Regions from separate parts of the Microbacterium sp. 4-7 genome, predicted to be linked through region 1. Evidence: predicted binding sites of a transcription regulator. Region 1 holds the regulator's gene; the other holds the start of a gene.
What was found. The regulator LexA, encoded in region 1, represses DNA repair genes until DNA is damaged. The targets are predictions, from matches to a motif close to TCGAACANNTGTTCGA.

Region 1 (15,166 bases):
GCGGCCGCTGCACTCACTGCTGTGCAGGAGGTGCAGCGCCAGACCGCCGACCTCTCGCTGGTCCGCGCCGCGCTCGCTGAGGAGCTCAGCGCGCAGCGCAAGGCGGAATCGGCGTCCGCAGACGCCGTCCCGACCGCATCCGAGACTCCCGAGGCTCAGGCGGCGCCGATCGAGCCGCCGGTGATAGACGAGCAGCCGGCGGTCGCCCTCGCGGCGCGGACGCATCCCATCGTGCTGCCGCAGGTCGACGTCGCCGAGCTCGGGGTGGCCGATCGACTCGGTCTGTCCGACGACGGCACGGAAGAAGTGGGGCCGACGTCGTGAGAATCGGACTCATCCTCGCGGAGGCCCTCGGAGGGCTTCGTCGCAACATCTCGATGGTCATCTCCGTCGTGCTCGTGACATTCGTCTCGCTGACCTTCGTCGGCGCCGCGATCCTGATGCAGGCGCAGATCGGCACGATGCGCGGCTATTGGACCGAGCGGGCGCAGGTCGCCGTCTACATGTGCTCCGACATCTCGGAGCAGGACACCTGCGTCGACGGCGGCGCATCGGAGGAGCAGGTCGACGCCGTGCGAGCACAGCTCGACGGCGAGGCGCTCGCTCCTCTCATCAGCGAGGTCAGCTTCGATTCCAAGGAAGACACCTACGCCAAGCTCGTCGATCAGCTCGGCGAGGACCAGGCGAGCGTGATCTCGCCCGAGCAGGCGTTCGAGGTCTTCTTCGTCACCATGAAGGATCCCGGCCAGTCGCAGGTCATCTCCGAGGCGTTCAACGGTGTCGCGGGGGTGGAGCAGGTCCAGGATCAGCTCCAGTACCTCGAACCCCTGTTCTCCGCCTTGACGGTCGCGACCTACATCGCGGTCGGTATCGCAGCGCTCATGCTGATCGCCGCCATCCTCTTGATCGGCACGACCATCAGGCTCTCCGCGTACGCCAGACGCAAGGAGATCGGGATCATGCGCCTGGTGGGGGCGTCCAACCGCTTCATCCAGACGCCGTTCGTCCTGGAGGGCGTCTTCGCTGCCTTCCTCGGCTCGGCCCTCGCAAGCGCGGCCGTCGTCGCCGGCGTCCACTTCGGCGTCGACGGCTACCTCCGAGGACGCGTGCCGTTCATCACGACCTGGGTGTCGATGCAGGACGCTGCCGTCGTCGTCCCGGTGCTGATCGGCATCGGCGTCGTGCTCGCCGCGCTGTCGGCGGGTTTCGCGATCCGTCGCTGGCTTCGCACCTGACCCGCGCGCCGGTATAGACTGACAGGCTGTCGTGCGCCCGTGACGGGCACCGGAACCATTGCGCGACGCGGATCAGGAGAGAATCATGCCCAGGGAACGCGGGGAGAAGGTCGTCGCGACCAATCGTCGCGCACGTCACGACTACAACATCGAGAAGTCGTACGAGGCGGGGATGGTGCTCACCGGCACCGAGGTGAAGTCACTGCGCCAGGGGCGCGCGAACCTGAGCGACGGATATGCGTTCGTCAAGGGGAACGAGGTCTTTCTCGACTCGGTGCACATCCCGGAGTACTCGCAGGGCCACTGGACCAACCATTCGGCGAAGCGCGTCCGCAAGCTGCTGCTGCACCGTGAGGAGATCGCGAAGCTGCAGCACGCGGTCTCCGCCGGCGGCTACACGCTGATCCCGCTGAAGCTGTACTTCTCCGACGGTCGCGCCAAGGTCGAGATCGCTCTCGCCAAGGGAAAGCGCGAGTTCGACAAGCGCCAGACCCTCCGCGAGCGTCAGGACACCCGCGAAGCCGAGCGCGCGATGCGCCTGCGCAACCGCGTGGGGGAGTGATCAGCGCGCGGGCGTGAATCCGAACACGCGTCCGAGGAAAGCGAGCTCCCTCTCGAGGGCGTCGATGATCGTCTCGCTCGACCGGAAGCCATGGCCCTCACCCGGGTACAGCACGTACTCGTGCTCCACACCACTCGTCGCCAGCGCATCGCGGATCGCCTCGGACTGTGCCGGTGGCACGACACGGTCGTCCGCACCCTGCATCAGCAGCACCGGCACGTCGATCCGGTCGGCGTGCGTCAGGGGCGAACGCGCGATGTAGAGTGCCTCCGCCTCGGGCAGCGGACCCACCAGCCCCTCGATGTAGTGCGCCTCGAAGTCGTGGGAGTGCGCGCTCAGCATCCGCAGGTCGACCACTCCGTATCGGCTGATCCCCGCGGCGAACGTCCCTCCCCGCACCAGCGACGAGAGCACTGTCCAACCGCCCGCCGAGCCGCCTCTGATCGCGATGCGGGCGGGATCCGCGAGCCCGGCATCGGCGAGGCCGCGGGCCGCTGCGATCACGTCGTCGACGTCGACCACGCCCCATCCGCCGTCCAGCCGTTCGCGGTACGCACGGCCGTAGCCCGTCGATCCGCCGTAATTGACGTCGAGCACGCCGATGCCGCGGCTCGTCCAGAACGCGACGGCGGCGGACGCCGCGCCGGTCACATGCGCGGTCGGGCCGCCGTGGACGAGCACGATGTAGGGCGGGAGCTCGTCATCCGCGGCCGGAGCGTGGGCCGAGGGATTCGTCGGCGGGTACGCGAAGGCATGGACGGGCCCGTGCGAGCCGTCGACCAGGACCTCGGATGCGGGCGGCATCCACGCAGGATCGGTCGGCGCAGCTCCCGCGACGGCCTCGACGCGACCCGTGTCGACGTCGACGCACCAGACCCCGGGTTCTGTCGTCGAGCTGCTTCCGGAGAGCAGCACGCGGGAGCCCGCGACATCGTCGACACTCACGTGGCCGTCTGCGGGGAGGGGAATGCGGTGGGCGCTGCCGTCGGGGTCGATGACGACGACCCGGTCGCGACCGTTCGTGCGCACAGCCACGACGCGACCGTCGGCGAGCGGGCGGTACCAGCGATTGCCGAGCACCCAGAGGCCGTATCCCGTGTCGGCGTCGTCGTCGATGATCTGCTCCGCCGTGCCGACCGCCTGGGCTCCGCTGACACGCTGTCGGTGCAGAGCCCAGCGGCCCGAGGGATCGTCGGAGTACACGATCTCGTCGTCAGCCGTCCACTCGGGCTGCAGCGCGGCGCGAGTGGACAGCTCTGTGCGCGCGGTGCCGTCCGAGATCACCAACGACGCTCGCTGCCACGGCATCCGATCGCCGGACCACTCGACCCACGCTGCACGAGAACCGTCGGGAGACAGTGCCGGATGAGCGTAGAACGACTCGCCTTCGACGAGGGTCTTCAACAGCGCAGGCCGGTCGGATGCCGACCCGTCGGTCGGGATCTCGACGATGGCGCGTCGGTGAGGGGAGACGGACAGATCCTCCCGCACGGCGAACAGGCGGCCGCTCTGCAGACGCAGACCGCCGTGCGCCGGGCCCGGGGGTGTCAGAGGAACGGGGACACCGCCGCGGGGCATGCGGTGCACGCGCTGATCCTTGGCATCGACGAAGTACAGCGTGCCGTCGGCATCCGCGGTCCACGCCCCGCCGCCGTACTCGTGGACGCGAGACCGAGCACTCCATGGCGCGGGAAGGATCTCGGCACCCGTCGAACTTCGCACGGTCAGGCGACCGCCCTCGGCAGGGATCGACTCACCCCACCAGATCTCGTCGGCCACGAAGGCGCTGCCATCGATCCGCGGAGACGACGCGGCGATCCGGTCGGGGGTGAACGGAGAGGTCCAGGTACCGAACGGCGACGACATGGTTCGAGCCTATGGTGCGTCGACGCCCGCCGTCACCGGCAGGGTGGGAGGGGAGTCAGACCGCGCGCAGCACGGCGACGATCTTGCCGAGGATGACGGACTCGTCGCCGAGGATCGGCTCGAATGCGGAGTTGCGAGGCAGCAGCCAGGTGTGACCGTCGCGTCGACGGAGAACCTTCACCGTCGCCTCGCCGTCGAGCATGGCGGCGACGATCTCGCCGTTCTCGGCGCTGCTTTGCGACCGCACCACGACCCAGTCGCCGTCGCAGATCGCCGCATCGATCATCGATTCGCCGGACACCTTGAGCATGAACAGGTCGCCCTTGCCGACGAGCTGCCGGGGGAGCGGGAAGATCTCCTCGACCTGCTGGTCGGCGGTGATCGGGACACCTGCGGCGATGCGGCCGACGAGCGGCACGAGCGCCGCATCGCCCACGGGGGTCGCCACATCGGCGGGATTCTCTCCGCTGGTGCCGGGGAGGTCGATGAGCACTTCCATGGCACGGGTCTTGCCGGGGTCACGTCGCAGATATCCGCTCAGCTCGAGCTGGCCGAGCTGGTGGGTCACGCTGGACAGCGACTTGAGGCCCACGGCGTCGCCGATCTCTCTCATGCTCGGCGGGTACCCGTGACGGCTGATCGACGTCTGGATGACCTCGAGGATCGCCATCTGCTTGGGACTCAGGCTCTTGCGGCGACGGGTGCGCGGGACGTCGGCGTCGGGGGCGGAGATGTCGCTCATGGTGCTCCTCAGGTGTGCGATTCCGGCGTCTCAGTTCGAATGTCGGAGGCCCGTGGTGGGGTGTTGACATCGAAACCGTATCCGAGAATCGCGCCGAAGTGGAAGATCTGTTCGAGCGTGTCGGCCGATTCCCGGACTTCTGTTTCGAAGAACGCTTGACAGATGTTCGAATTCGAAGATAACTTCGGAACGTAGCTTCGCATTCACGGCTCCCGGCCGAGGCGCGAATGCGAACGCTACGCCAACTTCACCGCCCACGCGGTAGATGCAGAGGAGCACGACATGAGCACCATCACCTTCAGCAGTGCAGCAGTCCTTCCGGCTCGTCCGGCGACGCGGCTCAAGCTGACGGCGCGCGGTCGACGTGTCGTTCTCGCTGTCGCGGCCGTGCCGCTCGCAGCCGGGATCGCATTCGCGGCACTCAGCGGCGGCAGTGCGATGGCCTCAGGCGAGCAGACTGCCACGGCATCGTTCGCGACGGTGACGGTGATGCCCGGCGACACGCTGTGGTCGATCGCTGAGAGCGTGGCCCCCGGCGCGGATCCGCGCGACGTGATCGGCGACATCACGCGTCTGAACCTGCTGCGCGGCGGCGAGCTGCAGATCGGCCAGGAGCTGGCGATTCCGGCGCAGTATTCGGAATGAACCCGTGAGGGCCGTTCGATCGAGCGGTGCGGCGCGGATGCGCGTTCACACTCCGTCACCACGGGCGTCTGTGTAGCGAAGGCGGCCTACCATGGGAAGGGTGACTGCATCACTCGCCGACCTCCCTCTTCGCGACGACCTCCGAGGGCTCACGCCCTATGGAGCGCCGCAAGCGCCTCTTCCGATCGCACTCAACGTCAACGAGAACACCCATCCGGTTCCCGACGCGGTCGCCAGTGACATCCTGGACGACATCGCGGTCGCGCTCCGCGATGTCAACCGCTACCCGGATCGCGAGTTCACCACGCTCCGGGAAGGGTTCGCGGAGTATCTCGGTCATGGTCTCGAACCGGCTCAGATCTGGGCGGGCAACGGGTCGAACGAAGTCCTTCAGCACATTCTGCAGGCGTTCGGAGGGCCGGGCCGCACGGCGTTCAGCTTCGCCCCGACCTACTCGATGTATCCGCTGATCTCGAAGGGCACCGGAGCGCGCTGGGTCGCCGGCACCAGGCAGCCCGACTACACGATCACCCCCGAAGAGGCGGCAGCGCAGGTGCGAGATGTCGATCCTGACGTCATCCTGCTGTGCTCGCCGAACAATCCGACAGGCACGCCGCTCGGCCTCGACGTCGTCGAAGCCGTGTACGAAGCGTCGAACGGAATCGTCGTCGTCGACGAGGCGTACCAGGAGTTCGCGCCGCACGACGCGGCATCGGCTCTGACCCTTCTCGAGGGACGACCGCGGCTCGCCGTCTCCCGCACGATGAGCAAGGCCTTCGCCTTCGCCGGTGCCCGCGTGGGGTACCTCGCCGCGGATCCTGCCTTCATCGACGCTCTGCGGCTCGTGCGCCTGCCGTACCACCTCAGCGCTCTCACGCAGGCCGCAGCCGTCGCCGCTCTGCGCAACTCCGACGTGATGCTCGGCATGGTCGAGGAGATCGTCGAGCAGCGGGATCGTATCTCCGCGACACTCGAGGCGCTGGGGTACACCCCGCATGAGTCCTGGTCGAACTTCGTCCTGTTCGGGGGTGTCGCAGAGCCCCAGAAGGTCTGGCAGCAGCTCTATGAGCAGGGTGTTCTCATCCGCGACGTCGGGATACCCGGGCACCTCCGCGTCACCGCGGGCACCGAGGCGGAGACCACGGCATTCCTCGATGCCCTCGCCTCGATAGGATCGGCTTCATGAGCAGCCCCGCCCAGACCCCGCGCACCGCCACGCGTGTGCGCAGCACGTCGGAGTCCACCGTCGAGCTCGAGCTGAACCTCGACGGCACCGGTGCGAGCCGTATCGACACGTCGGTGCCGTTCTTCGATCACATGCTGACGGCTTTCGCGAAGCACTCGCTCACGGACCTCACGGTGCGCGCCTCGGGGGACACGCAGATCGACGCACACCACACCGTGGAGGACATCTCGATCGTTCTCGGTCAGGCCATCCGCGAGGCGCTGGGCGACAAGTCCGGCATCTCGCGATACGGCGACGCTCTCGTGCCGCTCGACGAAGCGCTCGCTCAGGCTGTCGTGGACATCTCGGGGCGTCCCTATCTCGTTCACACGGGGGAGCCTGCCGGTTTCGAGCACCACCTCATCGGCGGCCACTTCACCGGTTCGCTCGTGCGCCACACGTTCGAGGCCATCACCTTCAACGCGGGACTCACGGTGCACGTACGCGTTCTCGGGGGCCGCGACCCCCACCACATCGCCGAAGCCGAGTACAAGGCATTCGCTCGGGCGTTCCGCCAGGCCAAGGCCCTCGACCCCCTGGTCGACGGCATCCCGTCGACGAAGGGCGCACTGTGAGCAGGGCTCCCCGGGTCGCCGTCTTCGATTACGAATCCGGCAACGTCCACTCGGCTGTCAAGGCGCTCATCGCAGCCGGTGCTGATGCGGTGCTGACGCGCGACCGCACGGAGGCCCTCGAGGCCGACGGTCTCGTGGTGCCCGGAGTCGGCGCGTTCCAGGCCGTGCGCGATGCGCTCTACGCGCACGGCGGCGACGAGATCATCGATCGCCGGCTCGCAGGCGGGCGCCCGGTGCTCGGCATCTGCGTCGGCATGCAGGTTCTGTTCGCGCACGGTGTCGAGCGCGGGCACGATTCCGAGGGTCTCGGCGAATGGCCGGGAGCGGTCACGGAGCTCAACGCGCCGGTGCTGCCGCACATGGGGTGGAACACGGTCGAGCCGGGCGCTGAATCGGTGCTGTTCAAGGGCATCGAGAACGAACGCTTCTACTTCGTGCACTCCTACGCCGCGCAGTCGTGGGAGCTCGATGTCATCCCGCCGTTCCCTCAGCCGGTGCTCACGTGGTCGACGTACGGCGATCCGTTCCTCGCCGCGGTCGAGAACGGGCCGCTCTCCGCGACGCAGTTCCATCCCGAGAAGTCCGGAGAGGCCGGAATCCAGCTGCTCCGCAACTGGGTCGACAGCCTTCGGTCCTGACGCGTCGGCAGCCCGCTGAGCCGCCGTCGATCCGAACCTCGGACGACCGGTCCGTCGGGTCCTCTGCCGAACGGCTCAGAAGCCTCGGGCGACGGCGGCCGCGGCAGAGAGCCACGACCGCTGCGTCGGCGCCGCAAGTGCACGAAGACGGAGGTGACCGTCGACCATCTCCCGATCGAAGGGGATGCCGACGACTTCGCGCGCGAGCGGCTGATATCCGGCGATGACGTCTGCGACTTCGGCGGGGGATGCCTTCGGGTCCGCCTGGCTGACGACGACCACTGACTCGCGAGCCAGCCGTGCGGATCGCTCGTCGCGGTCTTCGAGTGCCTCGAGCAGCAGCGCCCCGGCCTCGGCATGGTCGTCACGTGTCGTCGTCGCCACGACGATCTGGTCGGCGAGGTCGATCATCCGCAGCCACATCGGATCGGACTCGTCGTTGCCGGAGTCGATGATGATCAGACGGTAGAACTTGGCCGCGATCGCGTGGATGGAGTCGACGTCACTGGGCCGGAGCCGATTCTCGTGGGCCAGTCGGACGGGCTTCGACCGCAGGACGTCGTACTTCTCCTGCGGCTGGTGATGCACGAAGTGCGCGAGGTCGGCTGACTGTCCCTGGGCTCCCAGCAGGCGCTGGGTCTGCGGAAGCAGTTCGAGCAGCGTGCGATCGTGCGCCCCCGTCTCGGTGCGCCAGCCGAGGGTGCCGCGGGTCTGGTTGTTGTCCCACGCGAGAACCCCGGCGCCGCCGTACTGCGCGAAGACCGCCGACAGCAGCACGGTGGCCGGTGTCTTTCCCGCCCCGCCTTTCCCGTTGACGACAGCGACGGTGCGGGGGCCCGGCCAGTGGCGGCTCACCGCGTGCTCGTCGTCGCGGACGGCGCGTTCGCGAGCGCTCGGGCCGAGGGTGAACCCGACGCGGTTGAGCAGCCCGCGTCCGCCCTGACGCGCTGGCTCCTCACGGCGCTCCTCCTGAAGGAACGAGCGACGCCCCACGCCCTGCTCGCGCTGCTGACGACGCGAGGATGCCGAGGACGCCGACTCTGCAGCGGCGGCGTTGGGCGCGGACGGGGCCGAGGCGGGCACCGGCAGCGGCGGAGCGGGCGGTACGTCGGAAGACTGGGGGCGCGGTGCCGTGGCCGCCGGAACGGCGGGCCGGACGGTGCTGTCCTGAGTCGGAGAGCTCTGCTGTTCCGACCACGCGGTCGGAAGCAATCCGGTCGCAGCGGGCGCTCCGGAAGGTGCCGGCGTCGTCGGTACCGCAGGGGCTGCGGGCGATGCGGCTGAGGGTGCGGGCGGTACTGCAGGGGCGGCGGGTGGCGCAGCGGGGACCGAAGGCGGTGCGGAGATCGGCACAGCGGGGGTGGCCGGTCGCGCATCATCGGAAGGAGGAGCTGCGGCCGAGGCTGCTGCCCATGCCGCTGCGGCTCGCGTTCCCGGCGCGGGGGCGGGCTGGGGTGCCGGTCGGGGGTGCGGGGCTGTGGGCTCCGCGTCGGGTCCAGCCGGCATCTGAGCGCGCTCATCCGGAGTCTCGGGAGGCAGCGCATTCCCGCGTCGCAGGGGTCCGCCTCCTCGCGCTTCCGCATCGCGCACCATGGAACATCTCCTCACACACCGAAACAGGGGCGTCATCGAGGCTACCGCGTGGCACGGGAGGTTCTCTGCTGTCATCGTTTTGGAGCGGGCCGATACGCGGGCTAGTGTCGATTCTCGTGCCGACGAATCGGTCTCTCCATCTCACCTGAGGACGTCATGAACGACTTCGCGCAGTCTCCCGCTCTCACCCTGCTTCCCGCCGTCGATGTCGCCGGGGGCAAGGCCGTCCGCCTCACTCAGGGTGAGGCCGGCACCGAGACCAGCTACGGCGACCCGCTCGACGCCGCGGGGGAGTGGGTCGCACAGGGGGCGAAGTGGATCCATCTCGTCGACCTCGATGCCGCTTTCGGACGCGGCAGCAACGCGCCGATCCTCCGCAAGGTCATCAAGCAGTTCAAGAACGTCAACGTCGAGCTGTCCGGCGGCATCCGTGACGACGCGACGCTCGAGGCGGCTCTCGAGAGCGGCGCGACCCGCATCAACCTCGGCACGGCCGCGCTGGAGAACCCCGAGTGGGCCGCCGACGTGATCAGCCGTTACGGCGAAGCGATCGCCGTCGGGCTCGACGTCCGCGGTACGACGCTGGCCGCTCGCGGGTGGACGAAGGAGGGCGGCGACCTCTGGGAGGTGCTTGAGCGCCTCGAGGATGCCGGCTGCAGCCGTTACGTCGTGACCGACGTCACCAAGGACGGGACCCTCAAGGGGCCGAACCTCGAGCTGTTGCGCGAGGTCACAGCCCGCACCCCGAAGCCCGTCGTGGCATCCGGAGGCATCTCGAACCTCGATGACATCGTGGCGCTCCGCGAACTGGTGCCGCTGGGCGTCGAAGGCGCCATCGTCGGCAAGGCACTCTACGCCGGCGCGTTCACGCTGGCTGAGGCGCTGGATGTCGCAGGGGACTGACGACGCCGGGGACCACGGTCCCCACGACCGTCATGGGTCGCACGAGCACCCGTCCAGCGATCGGGGCGACTCGGCCGGTGTGCCCTGGGAAGGCCGCAGCTTCCAGTCGAACCCTCATGCCGCCGACGACGGATCGGCCGACCCGGTTCTGCTCGACGCGCTGCTGCGTTTTCGGGCGGGCGACGGTGCTCAGACCGAGGTCGTCGACGCGTTCCGTTCGGCGCGGGTCCTGATCCCGCTCATCGCCGAGAAGGGCGAGGAGGGCGTGGCGCCGAGCGGTCTCGCTGTCGACAAGACTCAGGAGCTCTCGATCGTGACGGTCGCGGCTCCCGACGGTCGTCGCGTGCAGCCGGTGTTCTCGTCGGTCGAGGCGATGCAGCGCTGGGACGCGACGGCCCGTCCGATCCCGGTGGAAGCCGTGCGCGCCGCTCTCGCAGCGTCGGCGGAGGAGACGGATCTGATCGTTCTCGACCCGACGTCCGACACCGAGTTCGTCCTCCGTCGTCCCGCGGTGTGGGCGGTCGCGCAGGGTCATCGGTGGGAGCCGAGCTTCCTCTCGCCCGAGGTCTTCACTGCTCTGCAGGAGAGTGTCGCGCATGAACTCGCCGTGATCGACGTCGCCGTCGCGGCCGGAGACCCGGACGCCCGTCTGCGCGGACCAGAACTGATCGTCATCCTCGAGCTGGTCGACGGGCTCGAGCGCGAGGTGCTCGACGCCGTGCTCGCGCGCCTGGCGCAGCGGTGGGCGGCGGATGATCGTATCGCGGTGCTCGCCGACTCTCTCACCGTGAAGCTGCGTCGCTCGGCCTGACCGGCTCGGTGCTGCCACCGACCGGTCAGCCGCAGCGGCCGGCAGTCCCTAGTTGACCGGGCCTGTCCACTTCTCGCCCGGACCCTTGCCGATCGGGTCGGGAATGGTCGACGCCTCGCGGAACGCGAGCTGCAGCGAGCGCAGCCCGTCTCGGAGGGACCGCGCGTGCATGTCGCTGATCTCCGGTGCGCCGGCGGTGATCAGCCCGGCGAGGGCGTTGATGAGCTTGCGCGCCTCATCGAGGTCGAGCTGCTCCGCCGCGTGCGGGTCGTCGGCGAGGCCGAGCTTGACCGCCGCGGCACTCATGAGGTGGACGGCTGCGGTCGTGATGACCTCGACCGCCGGCACATCGGCGATGTCCCGCGTGGCGGAGGACGCCGCCTCCTCCTGCCGTGCCCAGCGCTCTTCGCGCTCGCGTGCAGCCTCATCCGATGCCTGGTTCGTCACTTCGCCTTGCCTTCTGTTAGACTTTGTCGGGCTCCGGAGCGTCATGCTCCGGTACGAAAGAGGATTCACTTCCCACCCGCGCTTGCCGTTCCAGGCTACCGGGTCTTGCACTCCACCGGATCGCGTCGTCAGACGGGGTCCGGCAGGCAGGGTGCGGAGCCGGCGTCTGAATGCCGGTGGGTGGGACGATTCTGATTTCGCCCGGGGTGCTGACAGCATCCTGGTGGCCGAATCCCATCGTCTAAGGAGCTACGCATCAGCGATCCCCGCACCAATGAGCGCATCCGCGTCCCCGAGGTCCGCCTCGTCGGTCCCGCGGGTGAGCAGATCGGCGTCGTCCGCATCGAGGCGGCGCTGCGCCTTGCGCAGGAAGCAGATCTCGACCTCGTCGAGGTCGCGCCCAACTCGAAGCCGCCCGTGGTCAAGATCATGGACTACGGCAAGTTCAAGTACGAAGCCGCCCAGAAGGAGAAGGAAGCTCGCCGCAACCAGGCGAACACCATCCTCAAAGAGGTCCGCTTCCGACTGAAGATCGAGGCGCACGACTACACGACGAAGCTCAAGCGCGCCGAGGGCTTCCTCAAGGCCGGCGACAAGGTGAAGGCCATGATCCTGTTCCGTGGTCGCGAGCAGTCGCGTCCCGAGCAGGGCGTCCGTCTCCTCCGCAAGTTCGCCGAGGATGTCGCCGAGCTCGGAACCGTCGAGTCGAACCCGACCATCGACGGCCGCAACATGGTCATGATCGTGGCTCCGCTCAAGAGCAAGTCCGAGGCGAAGCAGGAGCAGAATGCGGTTCGCGACGCCCAGCGCGCAGCGAACAAGCAGGCCGCCCGCGAAGCCAAGACCGACGCCGACGAGCCGGCCGAGGCCGCAGCGGAGTAACTCCCGCCCCCAGACTCCCGCACCGCGGGTTGACACCGTCGCCTGAGAAGGCGCCATACGAAGGAAGAGAAGATGCCGAAGCAGAAGACCCACTCGGGTGCTAAGAAGCGCTTCAAGATCACCGGCAGCGGCAAGCTGAAGAAGCAGCAGGCCGGAATGCGCCACAACCTCGAGCACAAGTCGAGCCGTCGCACCCGCCGCCTCAACCAGGACCAGGTGCTGTCGAAGGCTGACACCAAGGTCGCGAAGAAGCTTCTCGGTCGCTGACGCGCCCGAACGCACGATAGGAACACAGGAAAATGGCAAGAGTCAAGCGGGCGGTAAACGCCCACAAGAAGCGTCGGGTCATCCTCGAGCGCGCCTCCGGCTACCGCGGTCAGCGTTCGCGCCTCTACCGCAAGGCCAAAGAGCAGGTCATCCACTCGCTGGTCTACTCGTACCGTGACCGTCGCAAGCGCAAGGGCGACTTCCGTCGTCTCTGGATCCAGCGCATCAACGCCGCTGCACGCCAGAACGGCATCACGTACAACCGCTTCATCCAGGGCCTCGGTCTCGCGGGCGTCACCGTCGACCGTCGCATGCTCGCCGACCTCGCGGTCAACGATGCAGCGACCTTCACGACGCTGGTCGAGACGGCGAAGAAGGCTCTGCCTTCCGACGTCAACGCTCCGAAGTCGGCTGCGTAAGCAGCTCTTCACCACAGAGGACGCTCTCCTTCGGGAGGGCGTCCTCTGTCGTTCGCCCGGCGTTTGCGCAGGAACGGTCCTGCCGTTCTCTAGACTGTGAACGTGCTGGAGAACCCCCGTTCGCCCCGAGTCCGTGCCGTCGCCAAGCTGACCAAGCGCAGCGCGCGCGCAGAGACAGGGCTCTACCTCCTCGAAGGTCCCCAGGCGGTTCGCGAGGCGCTGACCTACAGTCCTCAGGCGATCGTGGAGCTGTTCGCGACCCCGACCGGCTGGGAGAAGCATCCGGACATCCGCGCGAAGGCATCGGACGCCGGCATCGAGGTGGAGTACGTCACGGAGTACGTGCTGAACGCGATGGCCGACACGGTCACTCCGCAGGGGCTGGTGGCCGTCGTCCGGCAGGCGCCCACGTCGGTGCAGGACATCTTCGCGGCATCCCCCCGTCTGGTGGCGATCTGCGAGGAGATCAGGGACCCGGGAAACCTCGGCACGATCATCAGGGCCGCCGATGCGGCGGGAGCCGACGCCGTCGTGCTGACGGGCCGCACGGTCGACCCCTACAACCCGAAGGTCGTGCGCGCCACGACAGGTTCGCTGTTCCATCTGCCCGTATCCGTGGGCGCAGAGCTCTCTGATGTGGTCGAGAAGGCTCACGCCGCGGGACTCCGGATTCTGGCCGCGGACGTCAAGGGCGAGGATCTTCTTCATGCGCGGGCGGACGGAGTGCTCGCCGAGCCCACGGCGTGGCTGTTCGGCAATGAGGCGCGCGGTCTCGAGGACGAGGCGCTCGCGCAGGCCGACCAGGTGCTGAAGCTGCCGATCTTCGGCCGCGCCGAATCCTTGAACCTCGCCACGGCAGCGAGCGTCTGCCTGTACGAGAGCGCGTTCGCGCAGCGGGCGGCATCCTCGGCCTGATCTCCGGCGGACGAGCGGCCGCCCGTCCTGCTGGTAGGTTTGTCCCTGCTCGAGCGGAGAAGGGGACCCAGGGTCGATGCAGATTCTGATCGTGGAGGACGACGAGCGTGTCGCCGCTGCACTCGAGGCCTTCCTCGCGCGATCCGGGTACGCCACCGTGCGAGCCGCGGACGGAGCCTCCGCGCTGCAGCAGCTGGGTGCGGACACCGAGGTGGTGCTCCTCGACCTCGGTCTGCCCGATGTCGACGGCATCGATCTCTGCCGTCGGATCCGCGCACGCTCCGAGGTGCCGATCGTGATCGTCACCGCACGCAACCAGGTCACGGAGCGCATCAGAGGGTTGCGTGCCGGCGCTGACGATTTCGTCGTCAAGCCCTACGACGTCCACGAGCTCCTCGCCCGGATCGAGGCGGTCACACGACGCTCTCGACCCGTGCGGCCGGAATCCGAGGCGCGCGTACGTCTGCAGGATGGCGAGATCGAGATCGACCTCGTCGCCAGGCAGGTGATCATCGCACGCGCTCCCATCGAACTCACTCGCAAGGAATTCGACATCGTGGCGGTGCTCGCCCGGTACCCTGGCGTCGCCGTGCCGAAGGAGAGACTCATCCGCGAGGTCTGGAACACCGACTGGCGGGGCTTCGGGCACTCGCTCGAGGTGCACGTCGGCGCGATCCGCAAAAAGGCGGGTCAGCGGCATCTGATCGAGACCGTGCGCGGTGTCGGCTATCGGTTGGCCGGGTAGCGTTCGATGCGCAGACGTCTCGTCGTCGTCTTCCTGGTGCCGCTCGTCGCCATCCTGCTGTCGTTGGGCGGCGCCACGGCGTGGAGCGCGACCCGCAGCATCCAGCAGGCCTTCTACACCGAGCAGCTCGGTGACCTCGGGTATTTCGTGACCAGCGCGCGGCAGGCGCTGCGGTCGGGCAGCGCGACGGTGATCGATGCGGAGGTCGCCCGCTTCCACGAGGTGTACGGGATCGATGTGATCGTCTTCGATCTTTCCGGTGGGGTGTGGTCAGCGCGCGACGGCGGCGGCGAAGTCCTGTCAGAGGACGATGCCGCACGGGTCGGCCTCGCGCTCTCGGGGCGCCGCGCCGAGGCGCCCGAGCCGGTGTTCCCCTGGATCGCGGCAGAGTCCTCGCTCGTCGAGCCGGTCTTCGACGACGGCGACGTGATCGGCGCCGTGATGCTCTCCGCGGACGTCGAGGCGCCACGGACCCAGATCCTGCAGCAGATTCTTGTGCTGACGGTCGTGTCGATCGTCTCGATCGGACTCGGCGTGCTCCTCGTCTTCCAACTCGCCCGGTGGGTGCTCTCTCCGGTCCGACGTCTCGATGAGGCGATGATCGCGATCGAACGCGGCGAGATGGATGCGAGGGTCGCGGAGGACACGGGGCCTCCTGAGCTACGCCGGATGACGCGCGTGTTCAACGGCATGGCG
Region 2 (4,905 bases), 140 kb from region 1:
ACACCCGGCGACTCCATGGCACCTGTCTAGTTTAAGCCGGAGGGGATCGGTCGGCGGCTGCCTCTGGAGGAGCAGAGCGCCGTAGGCGAAGTCGCTCTCGGAAGGCCGAGCCTCCTTGAGATCGTCGGGTCGTACGAGAAAGCGATCAGCCATCGGGCAGAAGAGGGCCGCTCGGACCTTCGGGGCCGGCGGCTCTTTCTTGTTGTCGTGCTGCTGTGGTGCGTTCTTCAGCAGCCGACGCCGGCCGGGTTCTCGTGGCAGGTGTGGGCGACGAGCGCGGTGCGGGCCTCGAGGATGCGGATCTCCTGCGTGGCGCCGCTGGTCGTGAGCTGCCCGGGAATGTCGATCCATCCGCCGCCGAGGTCCACCCGCGCGGTGAATCGGATGTCCACGCGGGCCGGGTACACGCCGGGTTCGCGGTAGACGTGGCTGGTCGGGGTCGGCGTGAACTGCGCCTGACCGAGCGCCTCCCACGTCTGACCCGGCGTGGTCACGGTCGCGGAGCTGCCGTCGCCGTACGTGTAGTCGTATCCGGCCGGGACAAACCGCACGCGCAGTGGCACGCCGAACAGCTCGCCGTCTTGGATCTGCGTGGATGCTGCGGCCGTGAAGTTCGTCGGCATCCCGGCGATCCCGACGTTGCCGGGTTCGGCGGTCGCACGGACTGATGCCGGTGCGAATCGCGCCAGGTCGGAGATGGTGATCGTCGGGGTGCCCGGCGTCGACGGAGCGGAGGCCGGGGGAGCGGGCCGGTTCGGGCGCGGCGCACAGCGCGTGGTGCCCGAGTCGTCCATGCATGCCGCGAGGTCGATCGCCTCCTGGCTCGGTCCCGACGGTTCACCCGGACCCGTACCGTCGCCCGGACCGCCATCACTCCAATTCGAATCGGTGCCGGGATCAGTGCTCGGCTGCTGCTGGGTGCCGGAGATGGTGAGGGAGGAACCATCCGTCGAGCCGCAGACTCCGACGGAGGCCAGTTCGCCGGTGCATGAGCTCATGTCGACCCGAGGCGCGGGGACTGAGACCGAAACGCAGATCACGGTGGCCATGCACAATGCTGCTCCGGCTGTCAGCACGTCGTCGTCTCCGCGGTCGCCTCGTGCGCAATAACGAGGGACATTGTCGAAACAACAAACTCAACCCTTTGGGCGACTATGTCGCCACGCTCGGGCGGAGTCACGTTCACACCGGCCTCGCTCATGAGCGAGACCCCAGAAACGTCAATGCAGACCAGACCTACTACACGCGGATGGTCGGTCTGAAGCTTGGCGGATTCCTCTGCGAACGAAGTCACCTCGGCAGTGCCTTCAATTCGAAGGCCCTCCGCGCGTAGGACATTTTGTCCGTCGATATCGCTCTCCAGTGCGACTCCGGTGAGGTACTGCTGCGGATCAGCGCCGGATACTCCTTTGCGCCGGTCGTTCAGCGCATCGTTGTACGCCCGGTACACCTTCTCCGCTGCAGCGAACGCCTCCTCCTCGTTGGCGAAGGCCGCGGTGGGCGTAGGGGCGGGCTCGGGTTCAGTGGTGCATCCCGCGAGAGCGCCAACCCCCAACGCCACTACGGCGACAGCAACTATGCGCGCGCCCAACCGTGGAACTGCCGCACCACGGCCTCTGCCGCGACGAATCGCAAGAACGGACAAGGGGCGCAATGGAGAAGGAGTCACCGCGCCACCGTAGTGAAATCGGCCAGGCTCGCGTCGCGTTTCTCCACAGGTCCGCGCCAGCGCGAACGTCTCCGCTCAGAACGGCGCGCGCACGGCATCCGATTCGGTGAAGGTCACCGTGTTCGGTGCAGGGGGAGTGTCGATGTACGTCCGCCCGATGGGACTCGTCCACTCCATGACCCCGCCGGGCTTCGGCTCGACGTGCCATGGCGTGTGATGTTTCAGAACGTGATGTCGGCGACAGAACGATGCCAGATTCGATTCGCAGGTCGCGCCACCCGTCGAGGCAGCATGGTGGTGGTCGAGGTCGCATTTCCGCGCCGCCACTCCGCACGCCGGGAAGCGACATCGCTGATCTCTTGCCCGTAGGTGCCTGCGCAGGTGGCGGCTCGGTCGGTATCGGTCGACGGCGAGGACGCGACCGGTGATCGGATGCGTCAGCACCCGTTCCCATCCCTTCGTCTGCCCGGCCAATCGGCGCGCAGTATCGACGTCGATCGGAATCACGCCGTCGAGCTCGGCGGGCGGCGCCGCCTCGGCATCCGGAGCACCCGACCCCTCGTGCGCATCGTCGTCCATCAGGGTCGTCACCGGAACGGTGATCTCGATGCGCGCACTGATGGCCGCCAGCAGTCCGTCTTCGCTGTCGTGCCCGGTCGGCTGGCCGCTGAGCACGAGGTCGGCGAGCAGGTCGGCGCGGATCTCGTCGACCGTCCGATCATCCGCCTCGAACTCATCGCCGTCGCGAGCCGCCCGCCGCTTCGCGCGAAGGTTCTCGACGCGCAGTGCGTGCGCCATCTGCGAGAGACGATCGAACATGCCGTGGACGAGCGCGGCAGGCGCGTGCGTGTGCAGCGTCGCCATCCCGTCTTCGCCATCCGTCACCCAGACTCGCCGCTGAGACCTGGCGCGACGATGCCGCTCCGACACTGTCGTCGGGGCGAACCGCTCAGCGACTCGCCGTGCCAGCGCGCGCAGTCGGTTCGGCGATTCCACCTCCGCCAGCGGAAGGATCACCGCGGAATATGCCTCGCGGTGATCGGGCGACTCGAGGCCCGAACCTGCGTCGACGATGACACGGGAGTGCGCGGCGCTGATCCGCCCCGCTCCCTGTGCGGCCCAGACGGCGGGGAACCGATCGACCAGCAGCTCCGCCGCCGCCATCCGGCGCTCGATGGTGCGATCGCTGACATGCTGCACGGCTCCGATCTCGGCCGCGATGGTCCTGATCGAATGGTCTCCCCGGTCCGGGTGATCCCCCTGCTTCGCGATGTCGACCGCGAGCCGACCGGCGATCGCCAGCAGCCCGTCGCGCGCGGCGCTCATGCTGCTCAATGTCGCCTCTGCGACTTGCAACGCGGCGACGAGATCGGCGAGATTCGCGATCTGCGTATCCGTCGCGTCGAGCAGTGCTGTCATGTCTCCGAGTAGATCACGGACCACCGACATTCGAACAAAGCTTCGAGACATTCCCGAACCGACATGATCCCGGAAGAGTGATGACTCATGCGACACTGACGTCATGCTCCTTCACGCCGTCGACGTCGGCGACGGCCCCCGTACGGTGGTTCTGCTCCACGGGATGATGGGCTCGGCCGACAGCTGGTGGCGTGTGATGCCGGTGCTCGCTGCACAGGGCTTCCGTGTGCTGGCGATCGATCTCCCCGGTCACGGTCTGTCACCGCGAGACCCGCGTCTGACGATCGAGCGGGCCGCATCGTCGGTGGTCGAGACCGTCCGAAGTCTCGCCCCGGGGCGGCCGCTCGCGGCCGTCGGACACTCCTTCGGTGCGAGCGTGCTCGCACAGGCGGCCCCGCTGCTCCGACCTGAACCGGGCATCTATGTCGATGCCGCACTCGTCCTCCCCGGCGGCAGCGACCGTGACGATCTCATCGAGCGGTACGCCCGCGATCGCGAAGCGCGACAGTCGCCGGAGAACCTCCGTGCCTCGCGTCCGTTCTACTCGGAGAGGGATGCCGAGATCGAGGCACTCGCCGCCCGCCGCTTCGACCCGACGACGATGGCATCCGTCTCCTGCGGCCGCGATCACATGTGGCTTCCCGACCCGGGGTCGATCATCGTCCGCGCCGACCCGAGCGACTGGGTGACCGCCGCCGACGTCGCCCGGTTCGAGGCGAACGGCATCGACGTGCGCAGCATCCCCGGAGCCGCGCACACTGTCTGGTACAGCCACTTCGAGGAGTTCACGGCGTCGCTCCCGGAGCTGTTCGGCCGGCGCGCTCGTGCGCAGGGTGTCGGATGACGAGGCAGCCGTGACAGGAAGCTGACCGGGCCACCCAGACCGCGCGACTACCCTGGGGAGTGACATGGCACATCTTCTCGGGGCAGAAGCCCTTCATCTCGAATATCCGACGAGGGTCGTCTTCGACTCCGTGACCCTCGGCATCGAAGAAGGTGACCGCATCGGCATCGTCGGCCGCAACGGCGACGGCAAGTCGAGCCTCCTCGGAATGCTCGCCGGCATCAAGGAGCCGAACTCGGGCCGCGTCACGGTGCGAGGCGGCACGACCATCGGCGTCCTCGACCAGGCCGACACCCTCAGCGACGACCTGACCATCAGCGCGGCGGTCGTCGGTGACACCCCGGAGTACGAGTGGGCCGGCGACCCGCGCATCCGCGACGTGATCGAGGGACTGCTGAAGGACCTGCCCTGGGATGCGGAGATCGGCTCCCTCAGCGGAGGCCAGCGCCGACGCGTCTCACTCGCCAAGCTGCTGACGGGGGACTGGGACGTCATCGCCCTCGACGAGCCCACCAACCACCTCGACGTCGAGGCCATCACCTGGCTCGCCGGACACCTCAAGAAGCGGTGGAGCCCGAACTCCGGAGCGCTCATGGTCGTGACTCACGACCGGTGGTTCCTCGACGAGATCTGCACCGAGACCTGGGAGGTGCACGACCGCATCGTCGAGCCCTTCGAGGGCGGCTATGCGGCGTACATCCTGCAGCGCGTCGAGCGCGACCGCATGGCGGCGGCGACCGAGGCCAAACGTCAGAACCTCGCCAAGAAGGAGCTCGCGTGGCTCCGTCGAGGCGCACCCGCGCGAACCGCGAAGCCGAAGTTCCGCATCGATGCGGCCAACGAGCTCATCGCCGACGTGCCGGAGATCCGCGACAAGGTCTCCCTGCAGTCGCTCGCCGTCTCTCGTCTCGGCAAGGACGTCGTCGACCTGCTCGACGTCGGAGTGACCTATCCGACCGCCGACGGCGGCACC

Region 2: the regulator LexA is predicted to act here: its motif matches at 3,119-3,134, upstream of BEP68_RS15460 (HNH endonuclease signature motif containing protein).

The regions. Positions count from the first base shown of each region.
Region 1 covers NZ_MCRH01000007.1:28,855-44,020, reverse strand. The annotation lists gene ftsE (cell division ATP-binding protein FtsE) at 1-324, shown strand, start outside; gene ftsX (permease-like cell division protein FtsX) at 321-1,235, shown strand; gene smpB (SsrA-binding protein SmpB) at 1,321-1,797, shown strand; gene BEP68_RS14670 (prolyl oligopeptidase family serine peptidase) at 1,798-3,663, opposite strand; gene lexA (transcriptional repressor LexA) at 3,719-4,405, opposite strand; gene BEP68_RS14660 (LysM peptidoglycan-binding domain-containing protein) at 4,688-5,050, shown strand; gene BEP68_RS14655 (histidinol-phosphate transaminase) at 5,142-6,236, shown strand; gene hisB (imidazoleglycerol-phosphate dehydratase HisB) at 6,233-6,850, shown strand; gene hisH (imidazole glycerol phosphate synthase subunit HisH) at 6,847-7,488, shown strand; gene BEP68_RS14640 (MinD/ParA family protein) at 7,564-8,571, opposite strand; gene priA (bifunctional 1-(5-phosphoribosyl)-5-((5-phosphoribosylamino)methylideneamino)imidazole-4-carboxamide isomerase/phosphoribosylanthranilate isomerase PriA) at 9,238-9,984, shown strand; gene BEP68_RS14630 (SseB family protein) at 9,968-10,795, shown strand; gene BEP68_RS14625 (DUF1844 domain-containing protein) at 10,844-11,242, opposite strand; gene infC (translation initiation factor IF-3) at 11,474-12,124, shown strand; gene rpmI (50S ribosomal protein L35) at 12,197-12,391, shown strand; gene rplT (50S ribosomal protein L20) at 12,424-12,810, shown strand; gene BEP68_RS14605 (TrmH family RNA methyltransferase) at 12,913-13,725, shown strand; gene BEP68_RS14600 (response regulator transcription factor) at 13,802-14,470, shown strand; gene BEP68_RS14595 (sensor histidine kinase) at 14,477-15,166, shown strand, end outside.
Region 2 covers NZ_MCRH01000007.1:178,194-183,098, reverse strand. The annotation lists gene BEP68_RS15470 (hypothetical protein) at 228-998, opposite strand; gene BEP68_RS15465 (hypothetical protein) at 1,070-1,591, opposite strand; gene BEP68_RS15460 (HNH endonuclease signature motif containing protein) at 1,745-3,088, opposite strand; gene BEP68_RS15455 (alpha/beta fold hydrolase) at 3,192-3,932, shown strand; gene BEP68_RS15450 (ABC-F family ATP-binding cassette domain-containing protein) at 3,997-4,905, shown strand, end outside.